Regions from separate parts of the Ensifer sp. VA4 genome, predicted to be linked through region 1. Evidence: predicted binding sites of a transcription regulator. Region 1 holds the regulator's gene; each other region holds the start of a gene.
What was found. Region 1 encodes LexA, which represses DNA repair genes until DNA is damaged. Its sites were predicted from a motif close to TGTTCNNNNTGTGTTCNG; they were not measured.

Region 1 (5,073 bases):
GCGCCATTTTCCATATTGGTGACGCGCGCATAGCTCGGCAGCGGGAATGTCGGGTGCGCGGCGGACAGGTGCGCCTTGTCGTAGACCTCGCCGTTGGCAGTCAGGCGGCCGTGAAACGCCGAGCCATACCAGGAGGCGACACCGGTCTTGTTGTAGCCGAAGTCCTCCTTCGGCTGATACCACTTGCCCTTGACTTGATAGGCCTTGCCGACCTGGTAACGTCCGCCGCCCTTCGGAATACTGTTTCCAGTCGCAACGCGCGGGCTCGCCTTCACGCCATAAACGGATTCGGCGAAGTATTCCTTGCTGCGCGACTTGGACTTCTTGATGCTCGACGTGGATCCGCAGGCCGCAAGCGTTACGCACAGCATGGGGACTGCCGCAAGGCGCAGTCCCTTGACCAGATATGCCGCATTTTTACTGGATGTCATCTGTCCCACAACATCGATCGAATAAGCCGTACTCGAAACCTTCCGCTCATGCCCCCAGCGGAAATCTCGGCGTCCCGAAACGGAACAGTCGATCAAACATGACAGCAACACGGCAAAAATGCGAACTCATCCACAGATCAACGCCGGATTTCATGCGTTATGGTTTACAGATGGTTACCGGCAGAGCGGGCCCGCGCTCTAATACCGGGCCACCGAGAAAATCCTTCGGCGATGCATCTTAAATCTTGCAAAGCGACGGAGCTTCGCGCAATAACGCCGTGCCCGAAAGCCGTTAGCTGCCGGCTTCAGGCAAGGACAGGTGGCCGAGTGGTTTAAGGCTCTGGTCTTGAAAACCAGCGTACGGGAAACCGTACCGTGGGTTCGAATCCCACCCTGTCCGCCATTCCCCCTTGGAAATACGCTGACGCCGCCCCCCTTGCCGCAGCGCGCCGCTGCTGCAAAGCCCTGCGGCCTTTGCGCGTCGGGCACGTGACGTAAAACAGCCACAGCTTACACTCAAAGAGCTGTTGAACACGTCAGAGTGATCGCCAGGCTTGCTGGACACCGGAACGAAAGCGCGGTTCACATCGTTAACCGCCCCGTAGTCCCACCCTTGCATCAAAGTGGACGATCACCGTGCTCGCCGCCCTCCTCCTCGCTTCGATAGTCGCATCGCCCAATATGCCTGACATCAAGCTCAGCGCCGCCACGGTTGACGAACTGCAGACCGATTTCGAAACCGCCGTTCCCTGCCATCAGATCGACGGACGCAAAGTGTGGAAGGGCGCGATTGCGTTCTACATCCAGTCGTTCGTCTATGACGGCGACACAGCTGTTGCGACCGATGCGGCGGACGCCGTGCTTCCCGAAGACAACACCCCCGAGACGGTGAAGGAATTCGAAGACGCCTGCTCCAGCACGCAGCCGGCCTAAAGCGAAGAGCGTTCGGATGAACGCACGTCGCTTTAGTACCTTCCGCTTACAGCGATTCCACCTGAACACCGGATCAGCTCGCCTGCTCCACGAAAACGATCACGAATCGTTCGAATCAACCTCACGGTCTCGCCATGCGCCACGCCGCAGGCCCTATTTCGCGCACTCAAACCCGCTTTGCTCCCGTAAAAGTGACCGATTGATACGCGCAGACGCGTCAATTGCCTGAATTCACGGAATTTTAGGCACTTGCAGAACACATATGGAACAGATAGTGTCTGTTCTTGATTTGTTTCACGCTTCTGGAGCGACGTGCCATGCTGACCCGCAAGCAACAGGAATTGCTTCTGTTCATTCACGAACGCATGAAGGAGTCGGGCGTCCCGCCATCATTCGATGAAATGAAGGATGCGCTCGAGCTGGCGTCGAAATCCGGCATCCACCGCTTGATCACGGCGCTCGAAGAACGCGGGTTCATTCGCCGTCTGCCGAACCGGGCCCGTGCGCTCGAGGTCATCAAGCTCCCGGAAGCCTACGCATCCATCCAGCAGCAGCAGCCGCGCCGCGGCTTCTCCCCGAGCGTGATCGAGGGAAGCCTCGGCAAACCGGCAGCACCTCCCCCTGCTGCACTGCCAAAGCCGGCGCCAGCGGCTGAAAACGCTTCGGTGTCCGTGCCGGTCATGGGCCGCATCGCTGCAGGTGTGCCGATCTCGGCCATCCAGAACAACACGCATGACATCACCGTTCCGCTCGACATGCTCGGCAACGGCGAACACTACGCCCTCGAAGTCAAGGGCGACTCGATGATCGAAGCCGGCATCTTCGACGGCGACACGGTGATCATCCGCAATGGCAACACGGCCAATCCCGGCGATATTGTCGTGGCGCTCGTGGACGATGAGGAAGCGACGCTGAAGCGCTTCCGGCGCAAGGGCGCGTCGATTGCGCTCGAAGCCGCCAATCCCGCCTACGAGACACGGATTTTCGGACCCGATCGGGTGAAGATCCAGGGCAAGCTCGTCGGACTGATCCGCCGCTACCACTGACATCCGGACAAGATCTGGAACGGCAGCTCCTTTCGCTGCCCAATATCTTCTCCGGGACATCGGCGGCGTCTGCGTATCTTGTATAGGGTCCGGCAAACGGCCTGGGAGGTTTGGCTCCCAGTCGAGTTGGAGCGCCGCCTGTCACTCTCGGATGGCGTCGTATATGACGGCTTCGGGTCTATGGCGCGGAAAACCGCAGGCAATCCGTCGCCTTCACTGGCTTCTTGGCGCATCGTGGGCGTTTATAGCCCGGCCAGCGATTGGGCTATGATGCTCGACGGGCATCCTTCTTCTCGACGAGCAGCAGTACCGTCGGGTTTACGTCCTCGCCAGTTCTCGGGAATCTCGGACCACTACAGCGGTTGCATGGCTCGCCTGCTTTAGTGCCGAGGCCATCTTCACCAACGCCCAGCAATCACAGTCTGACCGGAGGTCGAGGGCTTTCTGGCCCACAAGTGGGGGCTGACCGGGAATCTCAGCGCAGGGCACCCGTATAAGAGTTCTCCGGCCTAAAATGAGGGCCACGCCTCGCGTATCTCGTACGGAGCTTCAAGAACGGCTGTTCGATGCATCGGTAGCTGAGTGCTGCGATCGGCAGGAACAGCACAAAAGCCAGCAGGGAACACAGAAGCGAAAGCCCAAAGGGCAGAAGACCAAGATACTGCGTCACCATTTTTGCAGCGGGGCCATAGTACCAAAAGTGAAGCAGGTAGATCGAATAGGAGACCGTGCCTACGAAGGAAATCGAGGCCGATAGCCGTTTAGGCAAACTCAATTTCGATCCGTCGTAGGCGGCGATCATCACGGCGTAGAACGCGGCCTCGGCGGCGGGAAGATAGATCCATACGGGCGATGCTTGAGGCCCATAGAAACCGCCGCTGATGTTGAACCAGTGGTAGAAGGTGACGAACGCCATGGCGACCGCAAGGACTGCCAAGGGCCGCACGCGTTCACCTCGGAAGAGATACCAGACATATATCCCGGCAACGAACTGGTCGAAGTGACCGATGATTGTCCAGTACGCGGTTGGATGGATTTCCCAGCCGGTTATAAACAGGCTCAGGCGCAACACGACCGCCGTAAAGATCAGGATCAAGGCCACCAATCGCCGCAGGAAGAGAATTGCGGGAAGGATCAGATAGAAGTGCCATTCTACGGCGATGCTCCAAGCACCGTTCGGCCACCTTGGAAGTATGCTTCCAAGCGCGATCTGTGTCGCGACTGCTTGAACCGAGGATCCGTTGGCAATCCAGGCTGCCGCCTGCAGCAGCAGTGCGACCGTCAACAAAGGCAGCAGACGAAGGGCTCGGTTCCACAGGAAGCTCTTATAGTCGATCTGCCTGCCGTCCAGCAGCTTGGCGAACAGGTACCCGCTCAGCGTCATGAATAGCGAAACGCCCGTATGGCCTTCCTCAAGCAATGAGAGCAGCGGCAAGGCCGGGACGTAATTTACTGGGACCCCGCCGGCATGGATGAAGTGCCAAGTGAACACCATGAAGGCGGCGAATGCTCGCACGTGATCCAGCTTTTCAAAGTATTGCTCTGAAGACGATTGCACTCGTCCGCCCCGCTCCGAATGTCTCATGGATCAGCACGGCGTGGTAATCCGTCCGTCGGCACCGTAGTCGACTGATGTTATAAGCCTGCGAGGCGCCCAGCCGGATTTGCGTCTTTTGTAGGCGCGCTCATAGGCGCGTCGGGCTGCGTCGATGAGACTATGCTGGATGCGAACGAAACGGCTCAAATCGCGGGCTTTTTCGCGTCCGTTGAAGAGTGCGACAATCACGATTCCGTCTGATGAGCGAGCGACCACTGCCCGTGTTCCGTTCAGCGCTCCTGTATGCGCGATATCGGTCTCGGTTCCGCGCTGCCATATCCACCATCCGAGGCCGAAGGACTGTTCAGAAAACTCGCCTGGTACAGGAGTGGCAATCTCGGTATCACGGATGGCGCGCGACGCGAAACGGTAGAGGTCTTCGGCTGTCGACGTCCAGCCGGCAGACGGGTTGAAGTGCGTCCTGGCCGCGTCCATGCCGACAACGTGATGACGGACCTCCGCGGGTGCTTCGCTAATGAGGCCCGTTCTCTTGAGGCCCAGGCGGTTCAGGACGCGCGTTTGGACAAACCGTTCGTAAGACATCCCGCTGATCTTGGCGACGATCAGGCCAAGCCAGCAGGGGCCGAAGTCTGTGTATTCCGCTTCCTCGCCGGGGTCGCTATCCAAGGGGCGCTTTTGGCGCTCAAGAACGACCGGTAAACAGGCCTCAGCCGGCGCGAACGTTTCCTTGTCGGCCGCGACCAGATCGAAATGCTGACGCCACCCCAAGCCGGAAGTATGTTGCAACAGGTGGCGAACCGTGATGTTGCTGAAGCGGGGATCTTCGGCCTTGGCGACGGATGGGAAGATGCTTTGGAGTGTATCGTCAAGCCTCAGTTGGCCATCATCTATCAACGTCAGTACTGCTTCTGCAGTGATGAGCTTTGAGATGCTGGCTATTTGAAACGTCATGTTGTCTTGCATGGGACGCCCGGTCGCATGATCAGCAACGCCAAAGCTCAGCAGTCGCGGCTTCTCTCCAGCTTTACCGAATGCGACGACCGCGCCGGGTATTCCCTCGCGATCCAGGAACCATTTGACGGTTTCGGTAATCGAATGCGGCTTG
Region 2 (5,073 bases), on a different contig from region 1:
AATCGTTCCTGTCTCAGCCGTTGGTGGCCGGTGCGTCGTCGGCAGGCGCCTGCTCGGGCGTCGTCGACGGCGCCTGGCCGGGGTTGGCCGCCGGCGCTTCGCCTTCACCTTCGCCGGTCGTGTCCTTGCCGCGCAGACGGTCGAGAATGGTGGCGTCGGCTTCTTCAGGCAGCAGCGCGATCAGCTTGTTGCCGAGATTGTCGAGCAGCGGCTTCGATTTCGCCTGGGTGACCCAGGTCGGCTGCTGCTGCGGAGCCACGAGCCAGTTGAAGAACAGCATGGCGACGACCACCAGAAGGATGCCGCGGGCGGCACCGAACAGGAAGCCAAGGGTGCGGTCGAGCGCGCCGATGCGGCTGTCGATGATGAAATCGGCAATCCGCATGGTGATGAAGGAAATGATGATCAGCGCGACCAGGAAGATCACCGCCGCCGATCCGATCAATGCGACGGTATCGCTGTTGGTGTACTGCTTGGCGTAGGGCAGAAGCTGCGGGTAGAGGAAATAGGCGGCTGCGGCCGCACCCACCCAGCTCGCGACCGAGAGCACTTCGCGCGAGAAGCCTCGAACCATGGCCAGGATTGCGGAAAACAGGGCGACGCCGAGAACGATACCGTCGAGAATTGTAATGGGCATTTTGTCCTTACTCCGGACCCGGTTCGTCCGGGTCTCCTCAAGCCTATCCGCCATCGGCCCTGCCTGATGTTACAGCGCCGCGCGTCTCATTAGACGCGCAAAGGTCGCTGTACCACTTTGATGTGCTGCATGTTTTTGTCCTTTGATCGGCTACGATCAAAGAACACATGCAGTAGGGCATTTGCAGCCTTTTCGCGGCCCCTACAGCGCCGCGCGTCCTTTCGGGCGCGCAAAGGTCGCTGTAGCACATAGACCTGCTGCCTAGTTTTGCCCCTAAATCGATTCCGATTTAGGGAACCATGCAGTAGGGGCGGTCTGCGGCATCCGCTTCCTCAGTCTGCCTCTTCCACCGGCCTCAGCGCGTTTCGCGATCCCGCGATGCGCGCCACCAGATCCGGCAAACTCTCCATTTCGCTCCATCGGCCATTGCCGTTTTTCGGCAATTCGGTGGAAGCGAATGGCAGCACCGCCTGCGAGAACCCGAGTTTCTCGGCTTCTTTAAGGCGTTGTGCGGTATGCGCAACCGGCCGGATGGCTCCCGACAAGCTGACTTCGCCGAAATAGACGCAATCTGCTGGAAGGGCAAGCCCGGCAAGCGACGAAACCAGTGCGGAAGCCACAGCTAGATCGGCGGCCGGCTCCGAAATGCGGTAACCGCCGGCGATATTGAGATAGACATCGTGCTGGCCGAGCCGAACGCCGCAATGGGCCTCGAGTACGGCGAGGATCATCGACAGCCGGGCGGAGTCCCAGCCGACGACGGCGCGCCGCGGCGTGCCGAGCGAAGTCGGCGCGACGAGGGCCTGGACTTCGACGAGAACAGGGCGCGTGCCTTCCATGCCGGCAAAGACAGCCGCGCCCGGCGATTTCTCGTTTCGCTCGCCGAGAAACAGCTCGGACGGATTGGCCACTTCGCGCAGGCCCTTGTCGGACATCTCGAAGACGCCGATCTCGTCGGTCGGGCCGAAGCGGTTCTTGACGGTGCGTAGAATGCGATAGTGGTGACCGCGGTCGCCTTCGAAATAGAGCACCGCATCGACCATGTGCTCGACGACGCGCGGGCCGGCGATCTGCCCCTCCTTGGTGACATGGCCGACGAGAACGACGGCGGTTCCCGTCTGCTTGGCAAAGCGGATCATCGCCTGCACGCCGGTCCGAACCTGGGTCACCGTGCCGGGCGCCGAATCGACGATGTCGCTCCAGAGCGTCTGGATCGAGTCGATGATGACGAGGTCCGGACGTTTGCCCTCGGCGAGCGTCGCGAGGATGTCCTCGACATTGGTCTCCGCGGCAAGCAGCACGTCGCTGTCAGCCGCACCCAGGCGCTGCGCACGCAGCCGCACCTGCGCCACCGCCTCTTCGCCGGAGACATAGATGACGCGGTGCTTGCGGCGCGATAGTGCTGCGGCCGCCTGCATCAGCACCGTCGATTTGCCGATCCCGGGATCGCCGCCGACGAGCAATGCCGAGCCGCGCACGAAACCGCCGCCGGTCACCCGGTCCAATTCCGAAATTCCGGTCTGGACGCGGGGTGCATCTTCGATATCGCCCGAAAGCGTGGTGAGCGCCACCGGGCGTCCCTTCTTCGGCGCGCGCGACGGACCGCCGCCGATGCCGGCCGTCGGATCCTCCTCGACGATAGTGTTCCACTCGCCGCAGCCTTCGCATTTGCCCGCCCAGCGGGTGTGGACGGTGCCACAGTTCTGGCAGATGAATTGTGTGCGGGCTTTCGCCATCGGCATCGACTTTCGAAATCTGGAGGGCCACCGGCGGCCGCGCGGGGCGATGCCGTCAGTGACAGGAGATTCACCTTTGTCGTCACATAATGCCGCGAAACGCGGAACAAAAGGTGAATTTTAGCGAAGGCCGCAAGGAATTTGCGGCAAAGCCGTGTCATACGGCGCCGACATAGTTCCTGATGTAGCGATGTCCGAGGCTGGTCAGCAGTTCGTAACCGATCGTACCGCCGGCGCGCGCAACGTCGTCAATGGCGATGTTGCGGCCGAAGAGCTCGATGTAATCGCCCGGGCGTGCTGCGCCCGCCGGAAGGTCGGTGACGTCGAACAGGCTGAGGTCCATGGTGACGCGACCCACATGCGGCACGCGCTTGCCGTGCAGGAAGCCGAATGCCCCTGATGGTGTTGCCTGCCGCAGAGTCACGCCGCCGCCGGAAACCGAGCGATGGTAGCCATCGGCGTAGCCGACCGCGACGGTGGCGATGCGGCTGTCCCTGTCGAAGCGGGCGGAGGCGCCGTAACTGGCCGTGCCTCCGGCGGCAACTTCGCGAATCTGGATGATCCTGGCTTCGGCGGTCACGACAGGCGTCATCGGGTTGACGGCATCGTTGACCGCCTCGCCGCCATAGACGGCAATGCCCGGTCGGGTGAGCTCGAAGTGATAGTCGGCGCCCAGGAAGACGCCGCCGGAGTTTGCAAGGCTGGCATCGACACCCTCGTACGCAGCGGTTGCCTCGCGGAAACGCGCGAGCTGGTAGGCGTTCAACGGATGCTGCGGTTCGTCGGCGCAGGCGAGGTGGCTCATGACCAAGACGGGCGAGAAGCTTGCGGGCCGCGCCGGGTCGTTGGCAAGCGCCACGGCGGCCTCGACCGAGAGGCCCAACCGGTTCATGCCGGTATCGACATGCAGGACACAGGGGTGATCACCGCGTTCGGAAAGCGCGGCCATGAACACCGCAAGCTGTTCCTCGGAATTGATGATGGGCACGAGATCATTGTCGAAAAAGAGCTCTTCGTTTCCCGGCCACATGCCGGCGAGAATGTAGATGCGGCCCTCCGGAACGAGTGGCCGCAGCTCGGCACCTTCCTCGGCATTGGCAACGAAAAAGTCGCGCGCGCCGGCCGCATAGAGGGTGGGGGCGGCGTGTTCGATGCCGAGCCCGTAGGCGTTCGCCTTCAAGACCGCTGCCGCCCGCGCCTTGCCGGAGAGGGCATTCATCGCCCGCCAATTGTCGGCAAGCGCACCGAGATCGATGGTGAGGCGGTTGGAGGCGGAAAGGAATTCGGGAGGAAGCATGCCGGACACTCTGCGTGGACGATACGAAGAGCAATACAGCCAACGGCCCATGGTCGCAAATGCTCGCCTGTCGCACGTCCACGCGGGCTGTGTCGGGAACCAAGCACTTTTGTGCAAGACGGGGTCGCCTCGGACCACTATGTTTCCCGCATGCAGACGATTTCGCAGCAACAGGCCATCGATGACACGCCGATTGAGGGCGCCGAACGCACGCGCTTCTGGCGGGATGCTCGTTTCATGGGGATGGAATGCCTGACGGCGACCTTCATCACCCACGAATTCGCGCCGCATGCGCACGAGACCTTCAGCATCGGTGCGATCGAGGCGGGTTCGCAGATCAGCAAGATCAAGGGCGAGCGCTCGGAAGCAGGACCTGGGTTCTTCTACCTGATCAATCCCGACGAGATCCACGACGGTCATCCCGGCGGCAGCGGCTATCGCTACCGCATGGTCTATCCGAGCGCCGAGCTTTTGGTGAACATCATCGAGGACGTGACCGGCCGCTCCTTCAAGGGAACGCCGTCCTTCTCGAAACGTGTGCTGCAGGATCCGGACCTCGCCTTGTCCTTTCATCACGCGCACCGAACGCTCGAGCTGGCGGGCGGTCAACTCGAGGCCGAAGAGAGAATGTTCGGCGTGCTTGCGGCGATGTTCGAGAGGCACGGCAGTACGATCATCACCCCGATCGAGACGCGCGAGCAGTCCGCCGTGCATCGGGTGCGAGACTATTTGGTCGAGAATTACGTTGAAGACGTCGGGCTCGAGGAGCTGGCCAAGGTCGCAGGGCTCAGCCGCGCGCACCTGATCCGTGCCTTCCGCAAGGAGTTTCACATCACTCCGCATGCCTTTTTGACCGACAAGCGCGTGCGTGCTGCCAAGACCTTGCTCAGGCATGGCTGGTCGGCGGTGGATGCGGCCTATCAGTGCGGCTTTGCCGATCAGGCGCATTTCAGTCGCCACTTCAAGGCGCGCACCGGGGTGACTCCGGGCGCCTTTCGCGCCGGCTAAAGCGGGATGAGGAAAGGTGCGTGCGGTTTTTCCGCCCGCATCCCGCTGTTACTCATGGGAGCAATCACTTTCGTTCAATACGGGAGCCGCTCCAGCCTTTAGACGTTCTCCGTTTCGCGCAAATGGAGCCAGCGACGTTGCAGGTAAGAAGTGCATTTCAAGAATTTCGCGCCGCGGCGATCGCGATGACGCCGCTGATCGTCGCCGTCATGCCGATCGGCTTGGTGTTCGGTGCAGTGGCGGCGGCCAAGGGGCTGACGCCGGCGGAGGTGACGCTGATGAGCGCGCTGGTCTTTGCCGGCGGGTCGCAATTCGTCGCCATGGATATCTGGACGCATCCGGCCTCCTGGGCTGCACTCGGTTTCTCGGCCCTGCTGGTCAACATCCGCCATGTG
Region 3 (5,073 bases), on a different contig from region 1:
GCATCGAGGCTGGCGGCGAGGTAGCCACAAAAGGTATCGCCGGCGCCGACGGTGTCGACCGGCTCGATCTTCAGGCCCTTGGCTCGCTGGATCTCGCCCTCATGCACGGCGACGACGCCTTCGGCGCCGAGCGTGACGATGACCGTCTGCCCCGTTTCGGCATGGAGCGCCTTCATCGCCTCCTCGCGTTCGGCGCTGTTGATGCCGCTCCTGCCGGCGAGCAGTTCGAACTCGGTCTCGTTGGCAATGACGATATCGGCCATGCGGCCGAGGCGGGCTGCGTCCGGCGTCAGCGGGGCGATGTTGATGACCGAGCGCACGCCCTTCTGTTTGGCTGCGGTGAGCGCCTTCTCGACAGATGCCGCCGGAATTTCGAGCTGCAGCATCAGCGTGTCGCCGGGCTTCATGCCGTCGACGGCCTTCACCGCATCGGCCTCGTCGACCGTCGCATTGGCGCTGGCGACGACGACGATGACGTTTTCACCGTCGCCACCGACGAGGATGTGCGCGGTGCCGGTCGGCCCGTTTACCGTCTTGGTCAGCGACAGGTCGGTGCCGGCGCCCTTCAGCAGTTCCAGCGCGCCGTCGGCGAAACTGTCGGCGCCAACTGCGCCCGCCATCTGCACCGTCGCGCCGGCCCGTCGTGCGGCAAGCGCCTGATTGGCGCCCTTGCCGCCGGCGGCGGTCGAGAAGCCCGTTCCGGCGACGGTCTCGCCGGGCTTTGGAAGGCGTGCGGTGGTGGCGATCAGGTCCATGTTGATGGACCCAAAAACAGTGATCATGTGAACATCCTGTTGGCTGGCAAAGTGGGCGGAGAGTGCCCGACTGCGTCAGTCCTCGTCAACCACCCGCAGGCGCAATTGCCCGACGCGGTTGTCGACAGCGGCACGCTCACCGCTTGCTTCCCGCGTGCCACCCTCGGCCTCGAGCTCGAGTGCCTCGATCTTGGCGCCGCGGCGCGTCAACTTGCTGGAGGAAACCAGAATGTCCTCGACATCCTTCTGGCTCATGGCGAAGTGGCCCTGAAGCTTGCGCACGCGCTCGTCAAGACGGCCCAGATCCTCCATCAACCTGGCGACTTCGCCCTGGATCAGATGCGCTTGCTCACGCATGCGCGCATCCTTGAGGATCGCCTGGATCACCTGGATCGAGAGCAGCAGAAGCGATGGCGAAACGATCACGACCCGCTGGCGATGCGCCTTCTGCACGATCGCTTCGAAGTGCTCGTGGATGTCGGCGAAGATCGATTCCGACGGCACGAAGAGAAAGGCGGTGTCCTGCGTTTCTCCTGATATCAGATATTTGCTGGCGATATCGCGTATGTGCGTTTCCATGTCGCGGCGGAAGAGCAGGGCGATCTGCTGGCGACGCTCCGAGGTTTCTGCATCGCGCATCGCATTCCAGGCCTCCAGCGGAAACTTGGCGTCGATGACGAGCGGCGGCTGGCCGTTCGGCATGCGGATGGTGCAGTCGGGTCGTGCGCCGTTCGACAACGTCGTCTGGAATTCAAAGGCGCCCATCGGCAGCCCGTCGGCGATGATCGCCTCCATGCGGGACTGGCCAAAGGCGCCACGCGTCTGCTTGTTCGACAGGATCGCCTGCAAACCGGCCATGTCCTTGGCCAGCGACTGGATGTTGTTCTGGGCGGTGTCGATGACCGCCAGCCGCTCCTGAAGCCGCCTGAGGTTCTCATGCGTCGCCTTCGTCTGCTCGGTGATCGATGCGCCGATGCGGTGCGTCATGCCGTCGATGCGCTGGCTGAGCGTCTGGTTGAGCTCCGCCTGGCGCGCGCCGAAAACCTCGGCCATGGCGGCGACCCGTCCCTGCATCTCCGTTTGCGCCGCAAGCAGCATCGCCATCTGTTCCTGACGCTCCTCGTCGCGGGTATCCCGCCGCCGCGCAAGCGCCATCAGCGCAGCGACGATCATCACAAGCCCGGCGGCAATCGCGAGATGGCCCAGGGTGATCGGCAAAGTGCCGACGAAAAACAGCGGTTGGGCAAGAGGGAGGGGCGCAGGTTCCATGCGCCAAACCTAACAGATTCTCTCGTGAAGTGTAGATCAAAACGAGAACATTTGCGTGTAGCGGTTAACGCCACGCGAAGCGCGAGCGGGTGGCGCAGGCAGCAAGGCAATTTCCTTGCGCGCCGATGGAAAGATCGGCTATGGGAGCAGCATGACGATCAAGCCGCTTATCATCCTTCCCGATCCTGTGCTTCGGCAGGTTTCCACGCCGATCGAAACCATCGACGCGGACATCCGCCGTCTGGCCGATGACATGCTCGAAACCATGTACGACGCCCCCGGCATCGGTCTTGCCGCGATCCAGATCGGTGTCGCCAAGCGCATGCTGGTGCTCGACGTATCGAAGGAGGGCGAGGAGAAGACGCCGTTGGTCTTCATCAACCCCGAGATCGTCGCTTCGTCCGATGCGCGTTCGGTTTACGAGGAAGGCTGCCTGTCGATCCCGGATTATTACGCCGAGGTCGAGCGCCCGGCTTCGATCACCGTCAAGCATCTCGATCGTGACGGCAAGGAGCAGACGATCGAGGCCGATGGCCTGCTCGCCACCTGCCTGCAGCACGAGATCGATCACCTGAACGGCGTACTGTTCATCGATCATATTTCCAAGCTCAAGCGCGACATGGTGATCCGCAAGTTTACCAAGGCCGCCAAGACCCGCGGCGCGAAGGCGATCTGAGGCGCCGAACGGGCAGCGGCCGAGACATATCGCGCCGAGGGCTTGATTTGCAGGCGGGAAACCCGTTTGAAGGGGCCTGAATCTCTGGAGCAATTCCGGGAAAAGTGTGAAACGGTTTTCCGTCCGGAATTGCGCAATTTGAACTGAGAGGACGGAGTTCACCGCCTTGTCGCTTCGCATCATTTTCATGGGCACGCCGGAGTTTTCGGTGCCGACGCTGGCAGCACTCGCCGAAGCCGGCCATGAGATCGTCGCCGTCTACACGCAGCCGCCGCGACCGGGCGGTCGCCGCGGGCTCGATTTGCAGAAATCGCCGGTACACCAGGCGGCGGAGCTGCTGGGCGTTCCCGTGCTGACACCGGTCAACTTCAAGGACGAAGCGGATCGTCAGACCTTCCGCGACTTCGACGCCGATGTCGCCGTGGTCGTCGCCTATGGTCTGCTTTTGCCAGAGGCGATTCTCACCGGCACCAAATACGGCTGCTACAACGGCCACGCCTCGCTTCTGCCGCGCTGGCGCGGGGCGGCGCCCATCCAGCGCGCGATCATGGCCGGCGATCATGAGACCGGCATGATGGTGATGAAGATGGACAAGGGGCTCGACACCGGCCCGGTTGCGCTGACCAAGGCGGTCCAGATCGGCGAGACGATGACGGCGGGCGAGTTGCACGACCGGCTGATGCAGGTCGGCGCTACCCTGATGCGGGAGGCGATGGCGAAGCTCGCGGCCGGCGATCTGCCGCTGACGGAGCAAGCCAAAAAAGGCGTCGTCTACGCCCAGAAGATCAGCAAGGCGGAAACCCACATCGACTTCGCCCGTCCTGCCCGCGAGGTGCACGACCATATCCGCGGCCTGTCGCCCTTCCCGGGTGCCTGGTTCGAGCTCGGGATCGCCGGCAAGCCGGAACGCATCAAGGTGCTGAACTCCGAGCCGGCTCCAGGCTCCGGCGAGCCCGGCACGGTGCTCGACGACAACCTCACGATTGCCTGCTCCGAAGGTGCGGTGCGGCTTACACGCCTGCAGCGCGCCGGCGGCAAGGCGCTCGGCGCCGCCGACTTCCTGCGTGGAACGCCGGTGGCCGCCGGTACGAGGGTCGGCTGATGCCGCGGTTCAAGCTGACCGTCGAATATGACGGCTCGGACTATGTCGGCTGGCAGCGGCAGGACAACGGTCAATCCGTGCAGGGAGCGATCGAAAAGGCGATCCTGTCCTTGACCGGCGAGACCGTCTCGATCCGCGGCGCGGGCCGTACGGATTCTGGCGTCCACGCCAGCGGCCAGGTCATGCATGCCGATCTCACGCGGCCATGGAAACCCTATACGCTGCGCAACGCGCTGAACGCACATCTGGGGCTTGCCGGCGAGCGGGTGGCGATCCTGGAAGCCGAAGAAGTGTCGCCGGAGTTCGACGCGCGCTTCTCGGCGCTGCGCCGACACTATCTCTACCGGATCATTTCACGACCGGCGCCGCTGGCGCTCGAAGCCAGGCGGGCCTGGTGGGTGCCGAAGCCGCTCGACCACGAGGCGATGCACGAGGGTGCGCAGCGCCTCGTCGGTCATCACGATTTCACCACCTTCCGCTCCGCCCATTGCCAGGCGACGAGCCCGGTGCGCACGCTCGACCGGCTCGACGTTGCGTTTGTCGGCGGCGTCATCGAGATCCGCGCGACGGCGCAGAGCTTCCTGCACAACCAGATCCGTTCCTTCGCAGGATCTCTGAAGCTGGTCGGTGAGGGAAAGTGGACGCCGGACGACTTGCAGGCGGCGCTGGAAGCGCGCGACCGCAAGGCCTGCGGCCCCGTGGCACCGCCCGAGGGGCTTTATTTCCTTCAGGTGGATTATTGACTGACGGCCGAGGTCCCTGAGGGCATCTCCCAGACCGCGATCAGCCCGGAATGAGGCCGAAGACGCCCAGCAATAGTCGGCCGATCATCAGCGAAGGCAATAGGAAGAGCGCCGTCAGCGCCGAGGCCAGCAAGGTCTGATTGCCCGTCACCATGCGCAGTAGCCGGAAGAGGACACCGACGTTGACGACGAGCAACATGAGTTCGATCAGGCCCGTCAGCCCCTCGCTTCCCGGAATGACCAGGCGCAGTGCCGCCGGAACCGCCATCGCATAGGATAAGGGCACATACAGCCAGTTTGTTGTGACGATGACCGGCACCACTGCTGGGGCAAAGCCCAGCGGGCGGGAGAGCACGGCGATCAGCACCAGTGGCAGAAGCCAACCGGTGAGATCGACCAGCACCAGCTTGAAGATAGCGTCTATGCCGACGGTCGTGCCGGTCGGCATGGCGGAGAGATAATAGAGCCGCCAGGACGCCCAGGTGACGGCGATCGCCGGCAGGCACCAGAGCATCGTCGTGAACGATC

Region 2: radA (DNA repair protein RadA) is a predicted target of LexA. The motif match lies at 2,476-2,493, and genes of this name have one in related genera.
Region 3: AC0C6X_RS03380 (DNA recombination protein RmuC) is a predicted target of LexA. The motif match lies at 2,057-2,074, and genes of this name have one in related genera.

The regions. Positions count from the first base shown of each region.
Region 1 is NZ_JBVQPO010000006.1:313,590-318,662, forward strand. Features, by position in the region: gene AC0C6X_RS12880 (septal ring lytic transglycosylase RlpA family protein) at 1-431, opposite strand, end outside; tRNA gene AC0C6X_RS12885 (tRNA-Ser) at 745-834, shown strand; gene AC0C6X_RS12890 (hypothetical protein) at 1,068-1,364, shown strand; gene lexA (transcriptional repressor LexA) at 1,682-2,410, shown strand; gene AC0C6X_RS12900 (acyltransferase family protein) at 2,886-3,968, opposite strand; gene AC0C6X_RS12905 (serine hydrolase domain-containing protein) at 3,999-5,073, opposite strand, start outside.
Region 2 is NZ_JBVQPO010000005.1:330,046-335,118, reverse strand. Features, by position in the region: gene AC0C6X_RS11005 (CvpA family protein) at 14-637, opposite strand; gene radA (DNA repair protein RadA) at 970-2,373, opposite strand; gene alr (alanine racemase) at 2,531-3,670, opposite strand; gene AC0C6X_RS10990 (AraC family transcriptional regulator) at 3,821-4,678, shown strand; gene AC0C6X_RS10985 (AzlC family ABC transporter permease) at 4,864-5,073, shown strand, end outside.
Region 3 is NZ_JBVQPO010000002.1:86,540-91,612, reverse strand. Features, by position in the region: gene AC0C6X_RS03385 (ribokinase) at 1-782, opposite strand, end outside; gene AC0C6X_RS03380 (DNA recombination protein RmuC) at 831-2,024, opposite strand; gene def (peptide deformylase) at 2,176-2,700, shown strand; gene fmt (methionyl-tRNA formyltransferase) at 2,867-3,802, shown strand; gene truA (tRNA pseudouridine(38-40) synthase TruA) at 3,802-4,545, shown strand; gene AC0C6X_RS03360 (hypothetical protein) at 4,586-5,073, opposite strand, start outside.